3 regions of the Paenibacillus sp. FSL P2-0322 genome follow, and region 3 is predicted to be linked to each of the others. Evidence: riboswitches for the same ligand, from Rfam matches in the RefSeq annotation. Region 3 holds a riboswitch; each other region holds the start of a gene.
What was found. A riboswitch is a leader RNA that binds a small molecule or an ion and turns the genes downstream of it on or off. The one in region 3 is predicted to bind glycine.
Positions count from the first base shown of each region.

Region 1: linked by a shared signal. The riboswitch ahead of MKY24_RS20660 (sodium:alanine symporter family protein) and the one ahead of gcvT (glycine cleavage system aminomethyltransferase GcvT) in region 3 are both predicted to bind glycine.
Region 2: linked by a shared signal. The riboswitch ahead of sdaAB (L-serine ammonia-lyase, iron-sulfur-dependent subunit beta) and the one ahead of gcvT (glycine cleavage system aminomethyltransferase GcvT) in region 3 are both predicted to bind glycine.

Region 1 covers NZ_CP150243.1:4,680,884-4,690,824, reverse strand. Annotated here, with positions in the region: gene MKY24_RS20680 (beta-glucoside-specific PTS transporter subunit IIABC) at 1-421, opposite strand, end outside; gene MKY24_RS20675 (PRD domain-containing protein) at 652-1,494, opposite strand; gene MKY24_RS20670 (LacI family DNA-binding transcriptional regulator) at 1,728-2,699, opposite strand; gene MKY24_RS20665 (glycoside hydrolase family 1 protein) at 2,927-4,384, shown strand; glycine riboswitch at 4,649-4,743, shown strand; gene MKY24_RS20660 (sodium:alanine symporter family protein) at 4,903-6,321, shown strand; gene MKY24_RS20655 (iron-containing alcohol dehydrogenase) at 6,379-7,551, opposite strand; gene MKY24_RS20650 (carbohydrate ABC transporter permease) at 7,707-8,534, opposite strand; gene MKY24_RS20645 (sugar ABC transporter permease) at 8,557-9,432, opposite strand; gene MKY24_RS20640 (extracellular solute-binding protein) at 9,464-9,941, opposite strand, start outside.
Region 2 covers NZ_CP150243.1:462,233-472,173, forward strand. Annotated here, with positions in the region: gene MKY24_RS02095 (Ig-like domain-containing protein) at 1-1,288, shown strand, start outside; gene sdaAA (L-serine ammonia-lyase, iron-sulfur-dependent, subunit alpha) at 1,358-2,257, opposite strand; gene sdaAB (L-serine ammonia-lyase, iron-sulfur-dependent subunit beta) at 2,247-2,936, opposite strand; glycine riboswitch at 3,148-3,263, opposite strand; gene MKY24_RS02110 (DUF6359 domain-containing protein) at 3,478-5,067, shown strand; gene MKY24_RS02115 (ABC transporter ATP-binding protein) at 5,393-6,424, shown strand; gene MKY24_RS02120 (ATP-binding cassette domain-containing protein) at 6,402-7,328, shown strand; gene opp4B (oligopeptide ABC transporter permease) at 7,342-8,310, shown strand; gene MKY24_RS02130 (ABC transporter permease) at 8,339-9,247, shown strand; gene opp4A (oligopeptide ABC transporter substrate-binding protein) at 9,290-9,941, shown strand, end outside.
Region 3 covers NZ_CP150243.1:4,511,644-4,521,584, reverse strand. Annotated here, with positions in the region: gene ptsG (glucose-specific PTS transporter subunit IIBC) at 99-2,144, shown strand; gene MKY24_RS19885 (HPr family phosphocarrier protein) at 2,255-2,530, shown strand; gene ptsP (phosphoenolpyruvate--protein phosphotransferase) at 2,523-4,235, shown strand; gene gcvPB (aminomethyl-transferring glycine dehydrogenase subunit GcvPB) at 4,355-5,851, opposite strand; gene gcvPA (aminomethyl-transferring glycine dehydrogenase subunit GcvPA) at 5,848-7,203, opposite strand; gene gcvT (glycine cleavage system aminomethyltransferase GcvT) at 7,332-8,432, opposite strand; glycine riboswitch at 8,610-8,801, opposite strand; gene gcvH (glycine cleavage system protein GcvH) at 9,102-9,500, shown strand; gene MKY24_RS19855 (PTS mannitol transporter subunit IICBA) at 9,878-9,941, shown strand, end outside.

The DNA.
Region 1 (9,941 bases), 170 kb from region 3:
CATTAATCCATTGAAAAGATAAAATTAACGCCAGTAGCCCTTTAAGCAAACCTGCCCCGGCAAGAGCACCAAGAATGGGAGAAAAAATGCTGGAAATGATATCGACCGCTTTGCCAAGAAAATTCGTTTTTTCAGAAGATTCTTCCTTTTTGGCATTGGGATTATCTGCATCCTGCAAATTCGTTTCTGCCATCATATGCTCAAACACTTGACCTACATTGTTACCGATGACCACTTGAAACTGGCCGCTGCTTTCCACTACTGTAATGACACCAGGGGTTGCTTCCAGTGCGGCTTTGTCTGCTTTTGTACGATCATTTAATTTAAATCTCAAGCGTGTAGCGCAATGGAATACCGAATTGACATTCTCTTCGCCACCAACGAGGGTCACTATTTTTTTAGATAGTTCTTTATCACTCATGTTCAGAACTCCTTATGGGTTATTCTTGCTACTGATAGGATTTACTGTTTACATCTGTTGCTAAGATGCGCCGGCGTGCACCTTTTTAAACTTGTAAACAAGAAAAACCTAAACTCGTGGTGAAAACTACGCACTCTCCTATAGAGGAACGTCGATTTCACCATCAGTTTAGGTTTTGCCTGCCTTACCAGTCACAATCCATGAACGATGAGGATATGAAGTTGTTAATCTTATATGTTATTACGCTCAGTAACCCGATGAATATGGATAGTTAGATATACGTATTCATCCTTGCTTAAATATTGATCGTATGTTTTTTCCAGATACTCATTGATCTTTTGGGCACAAGCAAAAGCTTCGGTATACGTCTGCTTCACCTGGTTGTACAAAAATTCTTCACCACTGTGAATGACTTCTTTGCGAATCACTCGCATCGCAAAATATTGCAAATGTGTCAAAAATCTCGAATAGCTAAAAGAAGACTCATCCAGCACAATTCCGTAATGATACGTAATAATGTTCAATATATGTTGGACAATCTCGGTCATTTTCAGTGTAGATTTCATTTCGTTACCGTCGATCCGTGCATTCACCATATGCAATGCAATAAATCCCGCTTCATCTTCGCCCAATTTTACTCCGAGCGTATTTTCAATTTTTTGGAGAGCATCCAGTCCAACTGCAAATTCTTTTTTGTAAAAGCGTTTAATTTCATACAGCATCGCGTTTTGGAGTGCCAGTCCTTTTTCTTGCCGTTGTATGGCAAAATGAATATGGTCGGTCAATGTTAAATAAATATTATCGCTTAACTCCGTATCCAGCACTTCCGTTGCATGGGTTACGATTTCATTCACGACCTCCAGATGAGACACTGGAATATCGTTCAGCAGTTCAGTTAGTTTAGCCGTGAACTCGTTTTCATTTAACATGAAAATCTTATCTATTTTATCATCATCGACTTGATCGCCAGCCACCTTTTTGAAGGAAATACCTCTTCCCATCACGATGACCTCTTTGCCTTTATCGTTTTTAGTCAATAGGACGTTGTTATTGAGCACCTTCTCAATAATCATTGAAGTTCCCCCTCCCATCCTTTACCAATAAAAAATGCCTAAGCACAATTCAACACTATTGTTAGCAATAGCACTCAATTGAACTCAGGCATTGCCCGCATCACCGGTCACAATCCTTCGATATAGTGCTATTGTAGCACAAAAAAAAGCGATTTCAACATATTTTATTCTGATTCGACAAAAAATATTTCATATCAAGGCCCTTTTGCCTAATTTGCAAGTAAATCGTTACCTTACGTGGTCGTACGTTCAATGAGGCAGTACTCTAGCGAATGAAGCTCCATTTGGCGTCCAATCAGCTGAGGGGAAAGCATGAAAAAAGCATTTTGTGCTTGAGCCATGATGGGATTTTGAATCGTTGTAATCCCCATCGTATGCGCCAGCTCCGTGTTATCGAATCCGACAATCGCCAGATCTTCCGGTACGTTCAGCCGTTGTCTGCGTGCTTCGCAGAGAATGCCCACTGCTACATAATCGTTAGCACATAAAATAGCCTCTGGGAATTCTTCCCGACGCTGTAACAAATCCCGTACGACCTGTTCGCCATCACGGATATTATAAATAGAAGAGTGATTCCAGTGTTGCAACACTGGCAGATTGTGCTCACTCATGATCTGTTCGTAGGCTCGTTGTCTGCTATGGGTATTGATGCTGCTCGGACGACCAAAAGCGTTGGCTATACGAGTATAGCCTTTTTGTATCAAATGTTTTAGCGCTAACATATATCCTTCATACTGATCCATAGCGACGGAGCGAATATCGGTATGCTCCATTCGTTGCCACGAAACGATCGGGCCATATTTGCAATAGGTACTCAAAAAATCAGTGTCATTCACGCAGGAAATGATGACCAGCGCATCGACTCTTTTTCTTTTTAAATCCTCAAAGGCTTGAAGCTCTTTCTTTTTGTCTTCTCCCGAAGTATAAATAATGGTTTGGAATTCATACTGGCCGGCTACTTCCACAAAGCTGTCCAGAAAAGCGAGAACAATTTCATTAATAGTTGAAGTAATGATACCGATCTGAAGCGTCTGACCCTTGGATAGAGAAATGGCATTCCGATTAGGAACATAGTCCAATTCCTGCATGATTTTCAAAATCTTAGTTCTTGTTTCGTGACTGACATGGGGGGACTGATTTAATACTCTGGATACCGTAGCTTTGGAAAAGCCCGCCAGTTTTGCAATTTGATCAAGATTCGACATGGTGCTTCTCCTCACATAAGAAAAAAATACTTGACATGAAACGCGTTACAACGATTAGGATGCTTATGAAGGCATTACGTCTATTTTAAAGCAACTGTCAATGCTTTTCAAAGGAGAACGGTTACTGTCCGGCGGCAAAGTTGTCGAAGTGCTACTCCCTGCACCAAAGGGGTATTATTTACTAGACCAAAGTAAAAATCTTAAATACGGAAAGAGGTTTTTATACTATGACTAAGACATTAAAAGGATTTCCCGAAAATTTCCTGTGGGGTGGTGCAACCGCAGCCAACCAATTGGAAGGTGCTTTTGACGTAGATGGAAAAGGATTGTCCAGTGCCGACATGGTTGCCTATGTACCCAAAGCAGAGCGCAAGAACGATCATGCTATGGAGATTTCGTCCGAGCGACTCGAAGACATTTTGGCAGGCAAAGTCAATGCCCGTTTTCCAAAACGTGAAGGTGTGGACTTCTTCCACCACTACAAAGAAGATATTGCATTGTTCGCGGAAATGGGCTTTAAGGTATTTCGTATGTCCATCAACTGGTCGCGGATTTTCCCGAATGGCTATGATGCCGAGCCGAATGAAGCGGGACTGCAATTCTACGACAATGTATTTGATGAGCTGCGCAAATATGGTATTGAACCGCTGGTAACATTGTCACATTATGAGACACCGCTGGGTTTGACTCAGAAGTATAATGGCTGGCTGGGTCGTGAAGTTATACAGCACTACGTAAATTATGCCGAAACTGTGTTCACGCGTTATAAGGATAAAGTAAAATACTGGCTGACCTTTAATGAAATCAATGTAATGACCATGAGTCCGTTTACCGGTGGCGGGGTGGTCATTGACCGCGTAGAAAACAAGCAGCAAGCGATATATCAAGCACTGCATCATCAATTTGTAGCTAGTGCACTGGCGACAAAACGAGGACATGAGATCATCCCGGGCTCTCAAATCGGCTGTATGCTGGCTCGTTTGGAAAGCTACCCACATACGTGTAATCCAGAGGATATACTGAAAGCCCAGCATGAAAATCAGATGAACCTGTTCTTTACGGATGTGCATGCCCGTGGGGAATATTCCAACTACATGAATCGTTATTTTGAAGAAAATAATGTTGTTATACACACAGAACCAGGCGATGCCGAAATTTTAAAAAATAACACGGTCGATTATATCTCATTCAGCTACTACATGACCTTGACCGTATCTGCAGGTCCAGAAGGCGAAAAAGCAGCAGGAAACCTGATTGGCGGCGTGAAAAATCCATATTTACAGTCCTCTGACTGGGGATGGCAGATCGATCCGATCGGCCTGCGTGTTACGCTGAACACGTTTTATGACCGCTACCAAAAGCCGCTGTTCATCGTGGAAAATGGTTTGGGTGCGTATGATAAGGTGGAAGAAGACGGCTCTGTGCATGATACGTATCGCATTGATTACTTGCGTCAGCATATTGCCCAAATGAAGGAAGCGATTGCCGACGGTGTTGATCTGATTGGTTACACCAGCTGGGGTCCTATCGACCTTGTGAGCATGTCTACTTCCGAAATGTCCAAGCGCTACGGATTTATTTACGTTGATCTGGATGATGACGGTAACGGAACGCTCAAACGCTCCAAAAAGGACTCATTTAACTGGTATAAAAATGTGATAGCAACCAATGGTGAAGAATTGTAATTCCAAATTTTCTCGGGCGGGTATAGCAGAGGACATCCTAAGGATGCAATCTGCTGTACCCGCTTTTTTTGATAGACATAATAATAATGTTTCAGAGGGCTTCACAAACTTTTCACTTGTAATAAGCTGAAAGTTTTCTGTATAATAAATAAAAATTTCATATGTCTGGTTGATGTTTGCGGGAGATGGAACGAAAGTTCCGACCGAAGGGGCAAAACTCTCAGGTGCTTAGGCTGATTACAGCAACAAGCGGGGACCGTAAACGGACAGAACTCTGGAGAGACCCTTAATTGGGCGCCGAAGGTGCACCGCAGAGAACATCTGCTTAAACTCTCAGGCAAAAGGACAGAGACGCGAATAACCTGTGACAGGGAATGCCCTAGGCTTTTTTATAAGCTATTAGAGGCAGAAACCTGCGCAAGATGGTTGTATTTTTTCGTGCCTTTAACCTCTCCAGGAGTCGAATCAGCGGATTTGACTCTTTTTTGTTTTCTAATATGCTGGAGGAGCGGGTTGAAATGAATTTGGTACATGTGTTAGAAGCGATTAGCAGTTGGATATGGGGGGCGCCTCTCATCATTCTTGTCATGGGAACGGGGTTGTGGCTGACCATACGTTTGAAGATGCTGCAGGTATTCCGCCTGCCCCTGGCGATCAAGCTGATCGGTAAGGCCCCGAATGAAGGCAGCGGGGATGTAAGTAGTTTTGCGGCTTTGAGTACAGCGTTGGCGGCTACAGTTGGCACAGGAAGTATTGTCGGCGTAGCGACAGCCATTAAGCTGGGCGGGCCGGGTGCCTTGTTCTGGATGGTCGTTGCAGCCTTTTTTGGGATGGCGACGAAATATGCGGAAGGTGTACTTGCGGTAAAATACCGGGTGAAGGATCGGAATGGGCAATTTTCCGGCGGCCCGATGTATTATATTGAGAAAGGTCTGGGACGCCGTTTTAAACCGCTGGCGATGCTGTTTGCTTTTTCGGGCATGCTGGTAGCGTTGTTCGGGATTGGAACGTTTCCGCAGGTCAAAGCGATTGTATCTTCGACCGAAAACAGTTTTGGCGTTCCGCCCATTGTAACGGCACTGATTATTGCTATCCTTACAGGACTTGTTACTATTGGAGGACTCAAAAGCATTGCCAAGGTATCGACGAAGGTCGTTCCTTTTAAAACAGGCTTGTACGTACTGATCTGTCTCATCGTACTGATTCGGTTTGCTGACCAACTACCTGCCGCAATTGCGCTGGTGCTCCATTCGGCATTTTCAACTACATCTGCAACGGGCGGATTTGCCGGAGCTACGATTATGCTGGCGATGCGAAGTGGGGTAGCCAGAGGTATTTTTGCCAATGAGGCCGGATTGGGAAGCGCACCGATTGCAGCCGCAGCTGCCAAAACCAAATGGCCTGCGGAGCAAGGGCTAATTTCCATGACAGGCGTGTTTATTGATACGATGGTTATTTGTGTGATGACCGGGTTGACGCTACTGGTTAGTGGTGTGTGGAGCGGGCCTACCGATGCGGGCCTGATGACTCAGCAAGCATTTTCCAGCGCATTCCCGCTGGGGGCAGAACTGCTCACAATCATTCTGATTATGTTTGCGTTCACCACCATGCTCGGCTGGAACTATTACGGGGAACGCTGTGTTGAATATTTGCTTGGGGTCAAGTGGATTAAGCCATACCGCTATCTGTTCATCCTACTGGTTGCCGGGGGCGCGTTCATTAAACTGGATGCGATTTGGCTGCTGGCAGATATCTTTAACGCAATGATGGCTTTCCCGAACCTGATTGCCCTGCTCGGCTTATCAGGAATTGTAGTCGCAGAAACCCGAACCTATATGGATTCTCTGAATTCTAGTAAGAAAAAGGGCATTCTTGCAGGTGCCAGTGTAGGGGCAGCTATCCAAGTAGAAGAAAAAGGACAAACGGTTAATTCATAAATTCCAAAAGGGAGTGCCCTCAGTCATCACAGGCTTGAGGACACTCCCTTTTGAATGTTATAACGATGCGTGCAAAATAGCTGAAATATCTTCTTGGTTCAGCTTTTTATAATTACCGAAGCCTCCGTATTCCATTTCACGGGCTGCAATGTTTGCGACTTTTTCCAATTGCTCATCATTAATATTGTAATCGGCCAGGGTGGAAGGGGCACCGAGACTTGTCCAGAATGCACTCAGGCGATCAATCCCCTCCAAAGCAATTTCCTTATCCGTTTTACCAGTGGTATCTAAATCAAACATGCTGAGCATCAGCCGCTTCATGCGTGCAGCATCCTGATCCACCGTATGTCTCATCCAGTTGGGGAACAGGATCGCCAGACCGCCAGCATGAGGAATATCATATACAGCGGATAATGCATGTTCAATCGTATGCGAAGCCCAGTCCCCGAAGTAGCCCATTTGTAGTGTTCCGTTAAGGGCAATCGTTCCGGCATATAAAATCGTTTCACGATGCTCGTAGTTGTGCAAATCCTCCAGCAGCTTAGGTGCAGTTTCGATCACGGTTTGCAACACGGAAAAGCACATACGATCTTGCAACGGTGTATTTTTAACATTGTGAAAATATTGTTCAAACACATGGCTCATCATATCCACCATGCCATATACCGTCTGATCACGTGGCACAGAGAAGGTGTTTTTTGGGTCCAGAATCGAGAATTTCGGATGCGTTACCGCGCTGCCCCATACGTATTTTTCGTTCGTTTCCCAGTTGGTGATAACAGAATCCGGATTCATTTCTGAACCGGTGGCGGCGAGTGTGAGGATGGTGCCGAATGGCAGAGCCTCGGTCGGCATGTGCTTTTTGTTGATAATATCCCACACATCGCCGTCATATTCAGCCCCTGCTGCGATGGCTTTGGTGCAATCAATAACGCTTCCACCGCCTACAGCAAGTAAGAAGTCGATTTTTTCATTTCGGCAAATGTCGATACCCTTCTTAACGGTGGACAAGCGCGGATTCGGTTCTACGCCGGACAATTCATGAATGTTCAGATGTAGCGGTTCTAACGCGTTTAATACCTGGTCATATAGACCATTTCGTTTGACACTTCCGCCTCCATATACCAGCAAAATGTTTTTGCCGTAATTCAGCAGTTCCTGCTGGAGTTCTTCAATTTGATTGTCTCCAAAAATTAATTTGGTGGGGTTATAATATGTGAATTTGTTCATCTGGTAAGTTTCCCTCAGTTCATAGTTCATAGTTCATGTTCAAATCGTAAATCGCTTAACCTGATTGCCTGTTGGATACCTAACTTCATCATGTAAGCTATTTGAAATGACGATTAGCTATTATACATGAAATGAATAAGGGAATTCAAGTAAATCTAATCTTTGACAGCTCCGGCGGCAAGATCGGAAATAAACTGGCGGCTAATGAAAAGAAATAAAATAATAAGTGGCAGTACAGCCAGCAGGGTGCCCGCAATGACCATCGCATAATCCGTATTGTAAATCCCGTTCAATTGTGACAGTGCAATCTGGAGCGTGAATTTACGTTCATCCGTTAAGACGATTAGCGGCCATAAATAATCATTCCAGGCTCCTATAAAGGTAAATGCGCCGAGAAAAGCGAACGCAGGACGTAGAATAGGCAGTGCTACATTCAAGTACAGTCGAAAAAAGCTGCATCCGTCCATCCGGCCCGCATCCAGCAGTTCCTTTGGAATGGATTCTTCCGCATATTGACGAATCCAGAAAATGCCGAAGGCATTTACCATCCCCGGGATGATAAGCGCTTTGAACGTACCTACCCATCCAAAGGAGGCCATCATGACAAAGGAGGGGACAAGCGAAAGTTGTGAAGGGACCATCATCGTAGCTAGCAGAACGATAAATAGCACTTTTTTGCCCGGAAAATCAAACTTGGCGAATGCAAAACCTGCTAGTGAATCGAAAAACAGAACCAATAGGGTAACAGAACCGGCTACAAAAAGGGTATTAAAAAAGGCTCCGGCAAAATTAATCTGTTGTAATACTCTCGTTATGTTATCCAAGAAGTGGCTGCCAAACCACAATTGTGGTGGAAAACGATAGATGTCTGAGGTTGTACGGGTTGCCATGACGATCAGCCAGTAAAATGGAAACATCGACAGAATGATTCCCACCAACAATCCGGCATATAAAACAAAGGATTTTGCGCGTGTCTGCATCATGTTGTGAAGCTCCTTCCCATCGTTATTTTTTACCTTGAACGAGTTTCCAGTTTATGATGGAGAATAGAGCAATGATGAGGAACATGCCCCATCCGACGGCTGCACCATATCCAAAATAGTTGTTAATGAACGACTCGCGATACAGGTATAAAACGATGGTCATGCCACTTGCCCCGGAACCGCCGTCATTACCGACAAGGACCTGTGGCTCGGTGAAGAGCTGCATACCGCCGATGGTGGACGTAATCACCGTAAACAGAATGAATGGGCGTAGCATGGGGATAGTGATGCGGAAAAAAGCTTGCGCTCCGGTTGCCCCGTCTATTTTGGCGGCCTCATACAGCACATGCGGAATACTCTGGAGTCCGGCCAAATAGATGATTGCGTTATAGCCCATCCATCTCCATACGACCATAGAAGAAATGGCAATTTGGATACCCCATGGCACATTCAACCATTGAACCATGGGTAGTCCCAAGAGTTGCAGAAGGTAGTTGAGAAATCCAAAATTGTTGGCAAATAAGGCACCAAATATGATGGCAACAGCCACAATAGACGTCACATTGGGCAGGAAGAATCCAACTCGCCATAAGGTGCGCATTTTCACAAAAGGGGCATAAAGCAGAAAGGCAATAATCAGTGCGAAGAATAGCATTGGAATCGTGGCGTACACCCAAATCACAAACGTATTGCCTACAGCCTGCCAAAATTCATTGTCTGTCACAAGGTAGCGAAAGTTGCCCCAGCCGTTGTAGGTCATGTCTCCGATCCCGTCCCATTTGTGAAACGCTAGATATAATGAAAACCCAATCGGAAACAGTCCAAAGATGCTAAACAGTAGATAAAACGGCGAGATCGCAGCATAAACGGCACGGTGCTTCCAGATTTCTCTCAGCATATTGTCCACACGCCTTTTTTGGATTTTGTTTTTACCGCTGTAATTCCCGTTCGATTCGATCCATGGTTTCCGTCCATAATGCATCGGAATTGGCATCCTGCTTGGCGACATTAGCAAGACGACGGGTCACAATGCCGTGGATGACAGGATAGCGCTCGCCGAAATAGCTGCTTTTCACATTACGTGCGGAGGTGGCAAAGATGAGTCCGGTGGCCTGACCACCAAAGAAAGGCTCGGGTGTCCCCATGATAGGATCGTTATAGACGCCGGGAGTGGACGGGAACAGTCCGATTTTGTGGTAGGCTTCCAGCTGGTGTTCCGGGTTTTGCAGCCAGGTCAGCACTTCAAAGGCTTCTTTGGGATGTTTGCTGGATTTGAGGATAGAAATGAAAGAACCACCCAGGTTGCCGTCTCCTCCAGGAGCACGGGCGACTCTCCATTTACCCGCTGTATCCGGCGCGGCCTCTGTGAGAACTTGCTTCATCCAGATAGCCCCTACAAAAGAGGCG
Region 2 (9,941 bases), 2.0 Mb from region 3:
GTATGGAGATAAGACTGTTTCGATCAAGACAGATGTCGAAACCTCCAGATATTTGGATTTGAGTGAGGACAAGCTGAGCCTGAATGCCAAGGAATCCAAAAAGCTCAAGCTGACCGCAACGTATGTAACAGGTACGGAAGAAGATATCACAAGTAAGGCAGAGTGGAAGTCCAGCAATGAAGATATCGCTTTTGTCAGTGCGGGAGAAGTCACGGGTTATAAAACAGGTGAGGCTACGATCACCGCTTCTTATGGTGGCAAAACAGTTACAGCTACGGTATCCGTAAATGTACCCGGTGATCTGTCTCTGTCCTCCAAAACGGCAACGATTGATATTGATGAGGACTATACTGCAACTTTGACGGCTACTTATGCGGATGGGCGTAAGGAAGATGTAACACAGGATGCAGAATGGGCTTCAAGCGCGGAAGATATTGCTTCTGTGTCCAAAGGAACGATTACGGGTAAATCCGCTGGTAAAGCGGTTATTACAGCGACCTATAATGGCAAAAAACTGACGATTAACGTACAAGTAGGCCTTGTAGACCGTCTGGAAACAGACTCGCGTGTAATTGCGCTTGGTGCTCAGGAAACGAAGCAGCTGAAAGTAACAGGAGTTAAGAGTGGCGGTACAAAAACAGACGTAACCAAGGACGCCACCTGGACAACTAGCAATGTAAAAGTGGTTGAAGTTAGCGAAGGTTTGATCAAAGCGAATGGTAGCGGTAAGGCAACGGTGACTGCTTCATATGGCAAGCAAAACATTACGTTTACGGTAGAAGTGGACGTAGCGCAAAAAATTGAAGCGGATGCAATCGCGCTATCGCTCAAATCTGGAGATCAAAAAACCATTGCGATTGTGGTTAAATCGAGTGATGGTAAAGAAAAGGACGTTACGACCCAAGCTGAATGGAAAACGTCTAATTATAAGGTAGCCACTGTTAAAAAGGGTCAGGTTACTGCGGTTAGCTACGGTAAAGCTAACATTCAGGCGAAGTTTGGCGGGAAGGTAATCAGCGTACCCGTGGATGTTGATACGCTTAAATACCTGCAAACAGACGAAGTTGCTTTGAATTTGAAGGCAGGACAGCTGGCCAAGGTTACGGCTACAGCCACGTATAAGGATGAGTCGGAGAAGGATGTTTCCAAACCGGCTGTCTGGTCCTCGTCCAGAATTGTTGTTGCGACCGTCAAAGACGGTAACATTAAGGCACAGGGCAAGGGCAAAGCAGTAATTACTGTGAAATATGCAGGTAAAATGACGAAGATACAGGTAACCGTTCAGTAAAAAAGAGAGCAAGCATACGTCCAAGGACGACATGCTTGCTCTTTTTTTAAGGAGGCTACCGCTTATAAATTATGACTTATCCTTCTTGGTCGGTGTGTTGCGTGTAAGTGATTCGGTCAAACGCTTGCCAGTCGGCGTCTGGGCCAAGCCGCCTTTGGCGGTCTCGCGGTGCTTCGACGGCATCGCACTGCCGACTTCAAGCATCACGTCAATGACTTCGTCAGACGGAATAGCGCTGCGCACACCCGCCAAAGCCATATCCGCTGCGGCAAGCGCAGTCACGGCTCCCAGCCCGTTGCGCACGATGCACGGAATCTCCACGAGTCCAGCGACGGGGTCGCAAATCAGGCCGAGCGTGTTCTTAAGAGCGAGGCCCACGGCGTGAACAGCCTGTTCAGGCGTACCACCACGCAGCTCGACCATAGCGCCAGCAGCCATCCCGATAGCTGAACCAATCTCAGCCTGACAGCCTCCCTCCGCGCCAGAAATGAAGGAGTTGTTGGCGATCACGTAGCCAATGGCTCCAGCGGCGAACAGGCCGTTCACCATATGCTCATCATCCCAGCCGAACCGCTCCTGCGCACTGATGAACACACCAGGGATAACCCCACATGAGCCTGCGGTAGGCGTGGCCACAATGCGACCCATGGATGCATTAACCTCCGACACGGAGAGGGCATAAGCCATGGCAAGCGCGGAGGCATCACCGGAGCAGGTTTCCCCTGACCGCAGATACTCGGCTAGGCGCTTGCCGTCACCGCCCGTCAATCCACTGCGGGATACGGTGTCTTGTGTCTGACCGCGATGAACGGCTTCCTTCATGACTTCATAATAATCAGACATTTGGCGAAAGATTTCTTCCTCCGTTGTATTCGTCTCTTGTACCTGCTCTTGAATCATCAAACGGCCAATTGTGGTGGATTCTTCAGCGCATAAAGCGCTGATTTCATGCAGATGGCTAAACCGCATCGGATTCAGCTCCTTTTTTCAAATTAATCATCTTAATTTCATACATATGAGGTAAAGAACGCAGTTCCGCAATCAGTTCAGCTGGAGCAGAACTGTCCGTTTCAATGGCGGTGAGTGCTTCACCATCCCGGCCTTTGCGATCTACGTGCATATAGGCAATGTTAATGTGGGCCGCGCCCAGCGCTGAAGTTATCGCGCCCAATGTACCGGGCTTATCCGAGTGGAGAAGCACCAGCGTAGGCAGCTCCCCGGTCAGATTGACCCGGAATTCGTTAAGCTGCTGGACATGGATGCTGCCGCCGCCGATGGAGGAGCCCAACAGTGTGCGCTGATCCTCGCCCTTCCACAGCTCGAAACGGACAGTGTTCGGATGAGGCGCGGGGAGTCCGCTGACGGCGAATTCCACGGCCATCCCGGCTTGCTCTGCCCATTGCTCGGCATCCGGAATCCGGTGATCGTCCGTATCGTAATTAAGCAGCCCTGCGATGAGCGCCAGGTCTGTACCGTGTCCTTTATACGTGTCGGCAAAGGAGCCGTACAGCGTCATGCGGGCACGGTCAGGCTGCGTCCCGAGCCAGTGCCGGGCAACGCGTGCGAGCCGCACCGCGCCTGCGGTGTGTGAACTGGAAGGTCCGGTCATGGCCGGACCGATAATAGAAAATACATCTTTGAAACGCATGGTGTGGCCCCCTGTATGTTCTAATACCATACTATATGGTATTTCCGCGTCTTTGCGCGGTTATGACGGTTCTTAATGCTGACGCACAATGTGAGCACAAAAAAGGACAGGATAAGGAAGTTTCCCTTATCTCTGTCCTCGTTACCTGAGAGTTTCGTGCGGTGTTCTTACCGCCTTACCCCTTGGGTGGCTTGCGCTCTCTCCAGAGTTGCGTCAGATGACGATACATGGACCTGAGAGATTATCCGTCAGCCGGGTGCTGACGTCTTGCTCCTTCGGTGCCGCCAGAGTGTAGGCTCCCTGGACAGACTCTCCCGTCATCTTCATTCGCGTATACCGTTCTACATGTCTTCCTTAGCGTAATGTATGCCGTGCTCAGTGTCAATCACAGGTTTAATTTTTACATAAACAGGTGCGTTTCCAATAAAAAAGATTAAAATTTACATAATTATGGATGAAACCAGGAAGGAATTAGAAGATTGGCGGCTAATCTGATAAAGGACAAGTATATTTATGGAAATCATAGGAGGGATATTGACGTATGGTAAAAGGCTTGCGATTCACAGGTTCACGCTTAAAAGGGATGTTGCATCTAGCAGCGATCGTATCACTGCTGATTGGGATCTTCGTTCCATTCGGTCAGGTCAAGGCGGAGGGAGCATTGACAGTAGCCGAAGCACTTCAGCGCCAAAGCAGTGGAGGTACGGTGACGGTGGAAGGTTACATCGTCGGACATGCTACCGGATCGAAAACGGCTAACTTTTCTTCCCCGTTCGCGAATGATTTTAACGTACTGATTGCCGATCAGGCAAATGAACGTAATACGTCTAATCTGTTGGATGTACAGCTGACTTCAGCGTACAGAGGGCAATATGGGCTATCAGGCCATCCTGAGCTGATCGGCAGCAAAATTCGTGTGACGGGTACACTCGGCGCCTACAATAATTTTGGTGGAGTGAAAAGTCCAAGTGCTGTTGAACTGGTGAGCGGAAGCGAGCCGGGGGAACCAGGCGAACCTGGCAACCCGGGTCAACCCGGTACTACACTGCCGGATGGAAAAGGCAAAAAGGTGCTGTTCGATAATACGCACGCACAGACCGCTGGTGCAGCAGATTGGGTCATTGAAGGCGCCTTCTCCGACTTTGCCAATGGACTGCGTAATGTAGGCTTTACGGTAGACCAATTGAATCGTCCCATTCCTTTTACTTATGGAGAGCAGGCTATAACATATGATAAGTTACGCCAATATGATGTGTTCATTATTGGTGAAGCGAATGTTGCCTTTAAGGCATCCGAGCAGGCTGCCCTGCTGCAATACGTGAATAGCGGGGGGAGCGTCTTCTTCATCTCCGATCATTATAATGCGGACCGTAACAAAAACCGTTGGGATTCCTCCGAGGTTATGAATGGTTACCGTCGTGGAGCCTATACTAATCCGGCCAAGGGCATGACTGCAGAAGAAGCTGCATCACCGGCGATGCAAGGATTAACAAGCTCCGATTGGCTGGCGGCCAACTTTGGCGTTCGTTTCCGTTACAATGCGCTGGGTGATGTGAATGCTACCGACATTGTAGCCGCAGATCAATCTTTCGGCATTACCAAGGGTGTGCGCTCGATTGCAATGCATGCAGGATCTACGCTGGCTATTATTGATCCTACCAAGGCTAAAGGCATTGCTTATATCCCTTCAGGCACGAAAAAATGGGGTAATGCGGTAGACCAGGGAGTTTATAACGGCGGGGGCCGTGCGGAAGGACCTTATGCTGCTATTTCCAAGGTAGGTCAAGGCAAGGCAGCGTTCATCGGTGATTCTTCCCCTGTAGAAGATGCTACACCGAAATATGTGCGTGAGGAAAACGGACAGTCGAAGAAGACATATGATGGTTTTAAAGAAGTGGATGATTCCACCTTCCTGGTGCAAACGGTTCAATGGCTTGCATGGAAGCAGGACTACACGAAATTGTCTGATGTGGCAGGTTTGACTCTGGATCAGCCAACGAAGCTTCTACCATTTGAGGAGCCTGCGGCTTCCACAGAACCGCAGCCTGAGCCTTGGTCTGCTCCAGCAGCAGGCTACAAATGGTACGATCCTAGAACGTTCAAGTCTGGCTCCTATGGAGCGGCTTCATAATTATCGCCAGAAGCTCAATGTGAGCTGGTATTAGTTAGTCGTTTGATCCCTGCAGAGGGATCAGGCGACTTTTTTTGTGATGAAAATTAACCTGTGGTTGGTTATTTCATTACATTTTGTGCCAGAAAGGCCGCGCTACTGCTGGATCATTGATTTTTTAAATGATGTTGATAGCATAATCTTAATTGATATATCCATATACTGGTGATAGGATGTATTCAAATTATTCCGACAAAAACGGTATGTAATGTTCATGAGAGGTTTTAAACATCAAACATGGTGAGAATAAGCGGGACAAGACCATGGAGAATGGAGGAAGCGCGCATTGAATACCGGACCCGTGTTGGAAATTAAAGGATTATCCGTATCTTTTCGCATCAAGGATCAATATCACCCCGCAGTCGACCATCTGGATCTGACGGTCAACCCCAATGAAGTGCTGGCTGTAGTCGGAGAATCCGGCTGTGGCAAAAGCGCGCTGGCGCTTTCGATCGCACAACTGCATGACATGGAACGCACGCGTGTAGAGGGAGAGGTCCTTTTTAAAGGCACGGACCTGAACCGTCTTTCTTCAGGGCAAATGAATAAAATCCGCGGAGCGGGCATTGGCATGATCTTTCAGGACCCGCTGACAGCACTCAACCCGTTAATGAGCATTGGTAAGCAGATTGAGGAAAATCTTGATTATCATACGTCACTATCTACGAAGCAAAAAAGGGAACGTGTGCTGGAGCTGCTGGAAAGCGTAGATATACCGAATCCTGTGCGTGTGTATGAGCAGTATCCGCATGAACTGTCAGGAGGGATGCGTCAGCGTGTGATGATCGCGATTGCCATAGCTTGCCGACCTTCTCTTATTATCGCAGATGAACCAACTACTGCGCTCGATGTAACGATCCAATCGCAAATTCTCGACTTGCTCAAACAGCTTCAACAGGAGAGTGGGAGCGGAATTATCTTGATTACGCATGATCTTGGTGTTGTGGCAGAAGTAGCCGACCGCGTGGTGGTCATGTATGCCGGAGAAATCGTGGAGAGCGCTGATGTTTTTGAATTATTCAGGCATCCACAGCATCCGTACACGCGTTCTTTGCTTGCTTCCATGCCGGGATCGCATACCAAGGGGGAATCACTGCATGTCATCGGCGGCATTGTTCCCTCATTACAAGATATCCCCCGCAATAGCTGTCGCTTTGCCCCGCGTATTCCCTGGATTCAGCAGAGAGTGCATGAAGACCATCCCCAACTAAATGAAATTTCCCCTGGACATTGGGTCCGTTGTACATGTTACCAGCATTTTCATTTTGAAGACGAGGCAAAGGGGGAAGCTGCTCATGGCACTACTGGAGTTAAATGATTTGAGGGTCCACTATCCGGTGCGCGGTGGTTTCTTCCAGCGTGTTATCGATCAGGTGAAAGCAGTGGATGGCGTGTCGATCAGCATTGAGGCAGGCCAGACATACGGGCTGGTGGGAGAATCCGGCTGTGGAAAAACGACGACAGGCAGGACGATCATCGGTCTAAATAAGCTGACGAGCGGACGGATTCTTTTTAAGGGAAAGGACCTTGCGGCTCTGAGCCGTAACAACCGTCATCCGCTGCGTAGAGACATTCAGATGATTTTTCAGGACCCCTACTCTTCGCTCAACCCGCGCAAGCGCGTATTGGATGTCATTGCTGAACCGCTGCGAAATTTTGAAAGGCTGAGCAGTGAGGGGGAACGGAGGAAAGTACAGACGTTGCTGGAAAAGGTCGGCTTGAACGCCGATGCAGCCTACAAATATCCGCATGAATTTTCCGGGGGGCAACGGCAACGGATCGGGATCGCGCGTGCGCTGACATTAAACCCCAAGCTGATCATTGCTGATGAGCCGGTGTCGGCACTGGACGTTTCCGTGCAGGCACAGGTGCTGAATTTTATGAAGGATGTGCAACGGGAATTTAATTTGACGTATTTGTTCATCAGTCATGACTTGGGTATTATCCGCCATATGTGCGACCAAATCGGTATTATGTATCGAGGCCGTCTAGTGGAGCAGGGGAGCGAGCAAGACATTTATGAGCGTCCACAGCATCTGTATACCCAGCGCCTCATTGCAACCATTCCCAATATTGATCCTACAAAACGGCTGGAAAATGCCCAAAAAAGGCGAATGCTCTTATCCTCCTACAAAACAGAGCTGCCCAAACATCTAGACGTGAGTGGAAAGCCGTTTGCACTAAAATCAGTAAGTCCATCCCATCAAGTCGCGCTACCATAAGGGGGGTACAGAAATGTGGAAATTTACACTGCGTCGGCTGCTGGTTATGATCCCTCAACTTTTTGCACTGAGCGTGCTTATATTTTTCCTGGCTAAGGCTATGCCGGGGGATGCACTGACAGGACTTATTACTTCGACACCCAATCTGAATCCGGCCGCACTGGAAGAACAGCGACAAAGACTGGGACTGAATGATCCGGTGTGGGTGCAGTATGGGAACTGGCTCGTCCAGCTTGCTCACGGGGATCTGGGCAAATCTTATGTACATAAAATTAGCGTTACCGATCTGATTGGCAGCCGTCTGGGGAACACGTTCTTTCTGGGCGTAGTAATTCTGGTTCTGACGTATCTGATCGCCATTCCGCTCGGCGTACTCAGCGGTCGTTATCAGCATAGTCTGCTGGACAAAACCGTAGTGGGCTATACCTATCTCAGCTTTGCGACACCTCTATTTATACTCGCGTTGTTGCTGCTGTACGTATTCGGATTCAGGCTCAGCTGGTTTCCAACCAGCGGCAGTGTGGATGTAGGCGTGGAGCCGGGGACATGGTCATATTACGTGAACAAGTCGTATCATCTCATTTTACCGGCGGTTACAGGCGCATTGCTCAGTACAACGGCTACGATTCAGTATTTGCGCAATGAGGTCATTGACACACGACTGAAGGATTTTGTGAAAACAGCGCGTTCCAAAGGGGTGCCCGAAGGTAAAATTTATTCCCGCCATATTTTCAAAAACTCTCTATTGCCGATTGCTGCCTTTTTGGGCTATGACCTAACGGGAGTAATTGCAGGCAACATTTTTCTTGAATCTATTTTCGGTTATCCGGGGTTAGGCCAATTATTTCTCCAGTCCATCACTCAACGGGATTTTTCAGTCGTGAACGCACTGGTCATGGTCTCCGGCTTCTTGGCGCTATTAGGGACCCTTTTATCTGATGTCATCCTAAGTAAAGTTGATCCCCGCATTCGAATCGAATAGCGAACAAGTCTAGAGAAAGGGAGGGATTATGGTGTCTATACAGGTGGAGGAGGTCTTCACGCCAGAAATCATTCGTAAATCACCATCCAGTTGGTCTGTACTGCGTCGTGAGCTGGTGCGTGACAAAATGGCCTTGGTTTCCATTGGCTTTGTAATTCTGTTTTTGATCTTTATATATGCCTCTGTCCTGTTTGTAAATCAGGATGTTGTCACGACGGTGGATTTGGGCGCGATCCGTGAAGCTCCAGGCTCAGTGCATTGGCTGGGCACAGATCGAGCGGGCAGGGATATTTTTGGCCAGCTGGTCATTGGAGCCCGCAATTCCTTCACCATCGGCTTTACGATTACATTGTTATCCGCCGCTATTGGCTTAACGTTAGGTTTGCTGGCTGGTTTTTATGGGGGACTGGTCGATAACATCATCATGCGGATCATTGATTTTATTCTGGTACTTCCATTTCTGATGTTGGTCATCGTATTTGTCAGCATTGTACCCAAAAGCGGCATAGGGTCCTTTATTTTCATTATGACTGCCTTTTTATGGATTGGAAAAGCACGTCTGATCCGGGCCAAGGTGTTGTCGGAGCGCGAACTGGATTATGTGCAGGCTTCCAAAACCCTTGGCACACCCAATTGGAAAATCATCTGGTTTGGCGTGCTGCCTAATCTTAGCTCGGTCGTGATCGTCAATCTGACCCTCAGCCTCGCGGGAAATATCGGGATTGAGACCGGGCTTTCTTATCTCGGTTTTGGCTTACCGGAATCTACTCCAAGCTTGGGTACACTGGTGAGTTATGCGAATGACCCGGATGTTTTGCAGAATAGCTGGTGGATGTGGTTGCCTGCCTCACTGCTTATTTTGGTGCTAATGCTGGCGATTAACTTTATTGGCCAGGCGCTCAAACGCGCCACGGATGCCAGACAACGATTGGGTTAACCGAAGTTCAAGGATAAGGACAATGACAAGGAGGGATTTACAATGGTTAAACACTGGAAAAAAGGAATTCTGCCTGTTCTATCTGCAATTTTGGTGCTTTCTCTGGCCGCATGCAGCGGTTCGCCTTCCGCTTCGAATGGAGGGAAATCGTCTGACGGTACAGGCGGCACAGGGTCCGACAGCAAGCAGGTGAATGCCACAGCGCTGGAGAAGGCGATCAAGAACGATAAGGCCCCGATTAAGGGTGGCATCATCAATTATGCACTCGTGTCTGATACCCCTTTTGAAGGTATTCTGAATCCTGTATTTTATGAAGGCAATCCTGATTTTGAAGTCTTCCAGTTTTTCTACCCTTCTATGTTTTCGATTGACTCCAATCTAAATATTGATAATAAAGGAGCGGCGACGATTTCCTTTTCCCCAGACAATAAGGCGGTGACTGTAAAAATTGATCCCAAACTGAACTGGACGGATGGTAATCCCGTAACGGCAGAGGATTATGCTTTTTCCTATGAAGTGATCGGTCATAAAGACTACGAAGGTCCGCGTTATGATAGCTTTATGACCAACATTGTGGGCATGGAGGATTATCACGCGGGTAAGGCCAAAACCATTTCTGGCATCAAGGTGCTGAATGAGAAAGAGGTTACCATTCACTTCAAGGAACCTAATCCTTCGGTGAAATCGGGACTTT
Region 3 (9,941 bases):
GCTATATCCCAAGGTTGTTTTCAAACATACTTAAATCGGCTCATGCCTTTTTTGTTGTTTTGCCTCTGTTCTAAATTTCAGAGAAGGATGTGGAAGGTATGTTTAAAAAGCTTTTCGGCGTTTTACAGCGTGTCGGTAAAGCATTAATGCTTCCTGTAGCGATTTTGCCAGCTGCGGGGCTTTTATTGGGTATCGGTAACATGCTGGTCAATCCTGATTTTCTCCAGTACATTCCGGCATTAAATGCGGGCTGGGTTCAATCGGTAGCGACGATCATGATGAATGCCGGACAAATCGTTTTTGATAATCTGGCACTGTTGTTCGCAGTCGGCGTAGCCGTCGGTCTGGCGGGCGGTGAGGGTGTAGCAGGTTTGGCTGCCATCATCGGTTACCTCGTTATGAACATTACTCTGGGTACAGCCGTGGGTGTCACACCTGGTCTGATTGCTCAAAAAATACCGGGTTATGCAAACGTGTTGGGGATTCCAACGCTTCAAACCGGGGTGTTCGGCGGGATAATCATCGGTATACTGGCCGCGGCCATGTACAACCGCTTTTTCAAAATTGAGCTTCCTTCGTATCTGGGCTTTTTCGCGGGTAAGCGTTTTGTTCCGATTGCAACGGCGGTATCCTCACTGATTGTCGGACTTGCGCTGGTTCTGATCTGGCCTCCAGTTCAACAAGGACTTAATGCAGTATCTCACTTTATGGTGTATTCCAACCCGACTTTGTCGGCGTTCCTGTTCGGTGTTATCGAACGCGCGCTGATTCCATTTGGTTTGCATCACATCTGGTATTCACCGTTCTGGTTTGAGTTTGGTGAATATGTTAACAAGGCAGGTCAAACCGTTCACGGTGACCAGCAGATCTTCTTCAGCCAGCTTCGCGACGGAGTGGCGTTGACAGCAAGTACGTTCCAAGTGGGTAAATTCCCATTCATGATGTTCGGTTTGCCGGCAGCAGCGCTTGCAATGTACCATGAAGCAAGACCAGAACACAAAAAATATGTAGCAGGTATTATGGGTTCAGCAGCATTGACTTCGTTCTTGACAGGTATTACGGAGCCACTGGAATTTTCCTTCCTGTTCGTAGCTCCACTGCTGTTTGCAGTACACTGTATATTCGCAGGTCTGTCATTTATGACCATGCAAATTTTACATGTCAAAATCGGTATGACCTTCTCAGGCGGATTTATTGACTTCCTGATTTTCGGGATTATTCCAACCCGTACGCCTTGGTGGTATGTAATTATCGTCGGTCTGATTTTGGCAGTTATTTACTACTTCGGATTCCGGTTCATCATACGGAAGTTCAACTTGAAAACACCAGGACGTGAAGAAGCTACAGATAATGTGGATGGCGCAGCAGTCGGTAGTAGTGATGAGCTCCCGCACAACATTTTGGCAGCTTTCGGTGGTTCATCGAATATCAAGCATCTGGATGCTTGTATCACACGTCTTCGGATCGAGGTTAATGAGAAATCGAACGTTGACAAAGCTCGTCTGAAACAACTTGGCGCATCGGGTGTCCTTGAAGTCGGTAACAACGTACAGGCAATTTTCGGTACACGTTCCGACACCATTAAATCTCAAATGGCTGATATCATGGCTGGACGTACACCTGCACCAGCTCCGGCGCAACCTGCTCCACAAGAGGAGAAGGAAGCTGGAGAAGAACAACAAACCATTATTGTAGAAGATATTGTAATGCCTGTTAACGGCGAATTGGTTGATATCTCGACGGTTCCCGATCCGGTATTTGCAGAACGTATGACAGGTGACGGTTTTGCGGTCGTGCCAAATGATGGAACGATTGTGTCCCCTGTTTATGGTAAAGTATTCAATGTATTCCCAAGCAAGCATGCGATTGGTATTCAATCCGATGGCGGTAAAGAAGTGCTTGTTCATATCGGGGTGAATACTGTGAAGCTTAAAGGCCAAGGATTTGACGTTTTGGTGAACGAAGGCGATCTTGTGTCAGCTGGCCAGCCTATTATGAAAGTAGACCTGGAATACGTGAAGGCAAACGCTAAATCCATCATCTCACCTGTCATTTTTACTAACCTTCCAGAAGGTTCTTCGGTAACTTTAAACAAAACTGGAGTATTGAAGGCTGGCGAAGATGGTATAATTACGATAAAATAAACTCTATGTGTTTCGGATTAGTTGATTAGGCGGCTTAGGCCGTCTGATCAATGATCTGGTATACTGCGTGTAAACAAATATTATCTTTAGGAAAGTGGGAGGAACAAATTATGCAAACAACTTTTAGAATTACGGATGAAGACGGTATCCATGCACGTCCTGCAACTGCGCTGGTAAATACAGCTAACAAATTCAGCGGTGCTGAATCTTTTGCCGAAGCTAACGGTAAAAAAGTAACTTTGAAATCCATTCTGGGTGTATTGTCCCTGGGTCTGGAACAAGGCGATACTATTAACATTATCTGCGAAGGCGCTGAAGCTGCCGAAGCACTGAAAGCTCTTGAAAATGTAATCGTTAACGAAGGGCTGGGCGAAGTTCATGCTTAAAATTTCCGGGATTGCCGCTTCGGCAGGCATAGCCATTGCCCGGGCGTTTATCTTGGAGCATCCGAATTACGCTGTAGAGAGACGCGCGGTTGGTGATGTTGAAGCTGAAATCGCGAGATTGGATGCGGCTTTGGCACAATCTCAAACCGAATTGGAATCGATTAAGGAGAAAACGCTTCAGGAGCTGGGAGAGAAAAAAGCAGAAATTTTTGCATCTCACCTGCTCATCCTGAATGATCCTGAATTGATCGATCCGGTTAAAGCTAAAATCAGAGACGAGCAGCTTAATGCTGACTATGCTTTGAATGAAGTAGCTACACAGTTCATTTCCATGTTTGAAAACATGAAAAGTGCCTATTTGCAAGAACGCGCATCGGACATGCGTGATGTAACCAAGCGGATCCTGAATCACCTGCTTGGTGTTCATTTTGTTAGTCCTGCAGAAATTGCCGAAGAAACGATTGTGCTTGCAGAAGATTTGACACCTTCCGACACAGCTCAGCTGAACCGTGAATTTGTTAAAGGTTTTGCAACGAACATCGGCGGACGTACTTCGCATTCGGCTATTATGGCTCGCTCACTTGAAATTCCTGCAGTTGTGGGAACGAAAAATATATTGTCTCAAGCTAAAAGCGGTGATTTGATTATCGTTGATGGTTTGGATGGTCACGTATTCGTGAACCCTACCGAAGAGATTGTTGCGGAATACCGTGCTAAACAGGTGGCATACGACAAGCAACGCGAAGAGTGGCGTAAGCTGCGCGGCGAAGCTACGGTTTCTGTCGATGGTGTCCATGTCGAACTGGCAGCCAATATTGGCACGCCTAATGATGTAGCTGGTGTTCTGGACAACGGTGGTGAAGGCGTTGGCTTGTACCGTACGGAGTTCTTGTACATGGGACGCGATAAGCTTCCATCCGAAGAAGTACAGTATACGGCGTACAAAACCGTTCTGGAAAGAATGGAAGGTAAACCGGTTGTAGTTCGTACTTTGGACATCGGTGGCGACAAAGAACTTCCTTATCTGGACCTGCCGAAAGAAATGAATCCGTTCCTCGGATTCCGTGCTATTCGTCTGTGTCTGGATCGCCAGGATATTTTCCGCACTCAATTGCGTGCTTTGTTGCGTGCGAGTGTGCATGGTAACCTGCGCATCATGTTCCCAATGATTGCTACGCTGAACGAATTCCGTGAAGCTAAAGCTGTTTTGTTGGAAGAAAAGGAAAAGTTGGTAACCGAGGGTGTATCCGTATCTGAAGAAATTCAGCTGGGCATCATGGTAGAAATTCCTTCTACAGCGGTATTGGCTGACCAGTTCGCAAAAGAAGTGGATTTCTTCAGTATCGGTACAAATGATCTGATTCAATACACAATGGCAGCGGATCGCATGAACGAGCGGGTTTCTTACCTGTATCAACCATACAATCCATCCATTCTGCGTCTGGTGAAAATGGTTATTGATGCCGCTCACCGTGAAGGGCGTTGGGTTGGTATGTGTGGCGAAATGGCAGGAGATACAACAGCAATTCCGTTGCTGCTGGGTCTGGGACTTGATGAGTTCAGTATGAGTGCAACTTCCATTCTGCCAGCACGTAGTCAAATCTCCAAGTTGTCCCGTGCGGACATGGAAAAACTGGCTACAAAAGCTCTGGACATGCAAACAGCAGAACAGGTTGTTGAATTGGTTCAAAGCATCGAAGGTTAAGGAAGGGTATTACATTTCAAAGGTTATATCTTTTTCCAACAAAAAAATTGCTGTGTACATACAGCAGCCGGTATCTAATAGATACCGGCTTTTTTGCATGCTTTAAGTAGAATTTGTTTTTAACTGCATGAGCAATTCAGTACAGGTTTGCGAGCTGCGGTAGTTTCGTCCAATCGTGTGACTGGAGTAGTATATGGTGCATTGAGCACCAGCTCAGGGTTCTCTTCTGCTTCCCGCGCAATATGAATCATAGTGTCGACAAAAGCATCAAGTGTCTCCTTACTTTCCGTCTCTGTGGGCTCGATCATGATGCATTCCTCTACATTCAGAGGGAAGTAAATTGTAGGCGGATGGTAGCCGAAATCAAGCAGCCGTTTGGCTACATCAAGCGTACGCACTCCAAATTTTTTCAAGCCTCGCCCTGACATGACAAATTCGTGTTTGCAATGTCCAGGGTAGGGCAGGTCAAAATGTGGAGCGAGCCGATGCATCATGTAATTGGCATTGAGCACAGCGCATTCCGATACACGCTTTAAGCCGTCAGGACCGTAGCTACGGATATAGGCATAGGCACGAACGAGAATACCGAAGTTGCCGTAAAAGGCTTTAACCCGTCCAATAGAATCTCCCTGTTCCCGGTCCCAGTGGTACACCCCCTGCGGATCCCGTACGACAAGCGGCTTGGGCAAATAAGGGATGAGCCGTTGCTTTACGCCGACAGGCCCAGCGCCGGGGCCACCGCCGCCGTGCGGGGTACTCATCGTTTTGTGCAAATTGAGATGCACTACATCGAAGCCCATATCTCCGGGACGGGTAATCCCCATGATGGCGTTGGAGTTTGCCCCGTCATAGTAAACCAGACCACCCGCTTCATGCACGATGGCAGCAATGTCAGTGATTTGCTTCTCGAACAGCCCAAGCGTGTTCGGATTGGTCAGCATGAGCGCCGCGGTGTCGTTGCCTACGGCTTGACGTAACGCATCCAGATCCACCAGCCCCTCAGGGGTGGAGGGAAGGGTGACTGTTTCGAAGCCCGCGACGGTTGCGCTGGCGGGGTTCGTTCCGTGCGAGGAATCCGGCACGAGCACCTTGGTACGTCGCTCACCACGTGCTTCGTGGTATGAGCGAATCATCATCAGCCCGGTCCATTCGCCATGGGCGCCCGCGGCGGGCTGAAGCGTGACGGCATCCATGCCAGTTAACGCAGCCAAATCATTTTGGAGCGTATGCAGCAGCTCCATGGCACCCTGGATGCTCTCCTCGGGCTGATATGGATGGATTTTGGCGAAGCCTGTATATCGGGCGACATCCTCATTCACTTTTGGATTGTATTTCATCGTACAGGAGCCGAGCGGATAAAATCCGTTGTCCACGCCGAAATTGCGCCGGGACAAGGCAATATAATGCCGAATAACGTCTACTTCGTATACCTCGGGTAATGCCGCAGGTTCGCTGCGCAGCGCATAATCTGGCAAAAGCTCTGCCACCGGGCGACGGGGAACGTCGCACTCGGGAAGGGAATAGGCGATGCGACCCGGACGGCTCAATTCAAAAATGAGCGCTTGATCGTGTTCCTTCAACAGCCCTTGTTTCTGATCCTGTCCGGTGTGTGTCATAGCAATCCCCCCAAGGTGTGTACAAATTGGTCAATCTCTTCTTTGGTCCTTTGCTCCGTCACGGCAATCAACATGTGACCAGCAAGTTCCTCATAGTCCCGGCCCAAATCGTAGCCAGCGATAAATCCAGCAGCTAGCAGCTCGGCCTGGAGTTTGCTCATATCCGTACCCTCAGGCAGTCTAAGGGCAAACTCATTAAAGGTTGGTGCGTTAAACGAGGCAGTTACGCCCTTCAAGCTCAGCAATTGCTCTAAAGCATAACGGCTTTTATGCAAATTTAGCTCGGCTACTTCCTTGATCCCCTGTCTACCCATGACAGACAAGTATACAGATGCAGATAAAGCTAGCAACGCTTGGTTGGAGCAAATGTTAGAGGTGGCCTTTTCGCGGCGGATATGCTGTTCCCGCGCTTGCAAGGTCAGCACGAAGCCGCGTTTACCGTTGCGGTCTGTGGTCTGACCCACAATACGGCCGGGGATACGGCGCATATGGGCCTGAGAAACGGCAAAGTATCCACAGGTCGGACCGCCGAGAGAAGAGGAGATGCCAAGTGGCTGCGCATCTCCTACCACAATATCCGCGCCCTGTTTGCCGGGTGTTTCCAGCAAGCCAAGTGCCAGTGGATTGGCACTGACGACCAAAAGACCTTTGTGCGCATGGATGAGGTCAGCCATCGGCTTCAGGTTTTCCACGGCTCCGAAAAAGTTGGGGCTTTGGACCAAAACAGCCGCGGTCTGTTCCGATACGGCCGCCGCTAGCGCATCAGCATCCGTTACGCCGTCCGAACAGCCGATTTCCACGATGTCCAAATCCAATCCGCGTGCATAGGCTGCCAATACCTGACGTGCCTCCGGATGGACGGACCTTGATACGATAAGCTGTTTACGGCGGGTAGCTGCGGCGGACAGTGAGCCCGCTTCCGCCAGTGCAGTCGCTCCGTCGTACATGCTGGCATTAGCTACAGCCATGCCCGTCAATTCGCAAATATACGACTGAAACTCGAAAATGGCTTGTAGCTCGCCTTGGCTTACTTCCGGCTGATAGGGGGTGTAGGCTGTATAGAATTCCGAGCGTGAAGTGATGTGCTGGATGACGGACGGAATATGATGATCATAAATTCCTGCGCCAAGGAAGCTGGCATGTGTGTCTGTATTGGCGTTGTGTCCGGCCAGCTCGGCCAAGTGGCGGGTTAAGGCTTTCTCATCGAGTCGAGAAGAGAGAGGCAGTTCCCCTTGATATCGAATGGCCTCTGGAATGTCACTGAATAAATCATCAATAGATGATACACCCACCACACGCAGCATTTCGGTTTGATCCTGTTCAGTCATAGGGAGATAACGATGCTGCTTCATAGGTTCTGACTCCTTTCGAAAAGCAAGATTTTAGATCGTAAATTAGCTAATAAAAAAGTGTGTGAGATGAAAAACCCAGAAGTTCATATCTGACATATTTGCTTTATAGAAATAAAAAGAGTTTAAGATCAGCGCGGGCGTTTATAAAAGGGTGCTGCCACCACCTCGGCACGCAGGCGTTTGCCACGAATCTCAACCTCCAACGGTGTGGAGAGGGCGCTAAAACGACTGTCCACCAAGGCGAGGCCCAGATTACGCTTCAAGGTGGGCGACTGAGTCCCCGTTGTGACCTCACCAATGTGTTGTCCTTCTGCGAATACCGGGTAATGGGCGCGTGGGATACCGCGATCAATCATTTCCAGCCCGATCAATTTGCGAGGAATCCCTTGTTCTTTCTGACGTTGCAGTGCTTCTCTACCGATAAAATCTCCTTTATTCAGCTTGACGAAGAAACCTAGACCAGCTTCGAGTGGTGAAATCGTGGCAGATAACTCCTGACCATATAGCGGCAACCGTGTCTCAAAGCGTAGGGTATCCCGAGCACCAAGTCCAGCGGGAATCAGCCCATACGACTCACCGGAACGAAGCAAACCCTCCCATACGGCTGGTGCTTCCGCAGCAGGTATATAAAATTCAAAACCGTCTTCGCCCGTATATCCGGTTCGTGAGACCAGTGCTTTTGCTCCGAACAATGGCACATTCTCATGGAAGCGGAAAGATGCCAGATTCGTAATGTCCGTATCTGCCACGGCTGCGGCAATACGTGCTGCCTCCGGTCCTTGCAACGCTAGCAATGCTATCGCATCAGACACATTCTCCATGTGAACGGATGCAGGCATATGGCGCATTAGCCAATCCCAATCCTTATCGATGTTGGATGCGTTCACAACGAGCATGTAGCGTTCCGGTCCTTTGCAGTAAACAAGTAGGTCGTCTACTACCCCTCCATCGGGGTAACACAGGAGTGAATATTGTGCCTGACCTGGTTCCAACTGGCTGACATCATTCGTGGTCACCTTTTGCAGAAAAGCTTCGGCTTCTTTGCCTTCAACCAAAAATTCGCCCATATGCGATACATCGAATAAACCCGCACGTTGCCGGACGGCCTCATGCTCCTTTTGAATGCCGCTAAACTGAACCGGGAGCTCCCAGCCGCCAAAGTCAATACAACGAACCCCAGACTGCGTCCCGTAGGACGAATATAGCGGTGTTTTTCGCAAATTAGTCATTATTCCACTCCTATCCGGTGTGATCGGCTAAACAAAAAAGACAGGCCGAAAAAAACGTATAGACGGCAGTCTACACTCTTTTTTTCAGCTCTGTCCTTGATACCAGAAAGTTACCCCGGTATGTACCGGGTTTCCCCTTGGGTGATCCGCTCCAATAGCGAATGCTCTCCAGAGATGCGTCCGGCAGAGGTCCTTTTGCCTGAGAGATTCACCTGCAATGCAGGTTTACTCCTTCGGCGCTACCTTCGGGATCAACGGTATATTACCTGGCTTTGCAGATAACAACTTGATCCGATTCGCGTGCACTTATGTCTCACAAGCGGCAACAGCTATGCGAATCTTTTTGGCAGTCTCTCCCTCCGCGTTCATCCGCGTTTGCAGTTGTCGGGGTGTTTCCCAAAGCATTTGCTATAACCCATTAATACGCAAATTCATTTAAAATGTCAATAAAAATGTCATCAAAAACAATAGAAAAAACATTTAATATATAAATAAGGATATGTAAGCGTTTGTTATAAGCTATCATATTTTTATATAGTACGCTATATGAGGTGATATGAAGTATTTTTGTTAGTATTATTGACATGAGTGTTCTTGTTGTCATAATCTTAACCTGTCTAGTACAGTGAGCAAAAGCGATTTTATTCATATGGAAGTGAGGGGAACAGAATGGGTGAAGTAAAGCAGCAACTTTGGTATACAGACGAACATGAGTGGGTTCAGCGGACAGAGAATGGAACGGTACGAATTGGTATTACAGACTTTGCACAGCATCAACTGGGTGATATTGTTTTTGTAGAATTACCTGAGGCGGGAGCAACGATTGAGCAGGGAGCGGAGATCGGTACGATTGAATCGGTGAAGACAGTATCCGACCTTTTTGCTCCGGTGACGGGAACCATACTAAAAGTGAATGAAACGCTGGAAAGTACACCTGAGCTAGTGAATGAATCTCCCTATGAAAAAGGTTGGATGATCGAAGTAGAGATGGATAAAGATGTGGAGGAAGCCTTGGGCAAGCTACTGTCTGCGGATCAGTATGAGCAGTTGATTTCCGATGAGCAATAATGGAGCATTGTAGTATGGAGTAAGAGGGTTATTTGTCTGCTCGATTTTTGTATAAAATAGTCGCTATGATTTGACGTAGCGGCTATTTTTTTGTCTTTTTTCAAACGTAATTACGTGTTTTATTCTGATTTAGAGGGTTGTCCCCATATAAGAATCATACATAATCCAGCACGGTTTTTCGACTAATTTCTATAGCTACAGGTCATATTAAGAAGAATTATGCAGGTATAATACCTTCCCGGATAATTTAAATTTAAATGTTGTCATCAACGTTCATGACGAAAGTACGTTTTCATTTCGTTGATGAAGATAGCGCTGTCATTTAGTATGAATTTTAAGAAAAGGTAGTGATGCTTACCTACAAGGAGGATTTGAATATGAGTACATTGGACGCAAAGCCAAGTTCAAAAGGAGGCACTCGTGTCGCCGTACAGCGTTTTG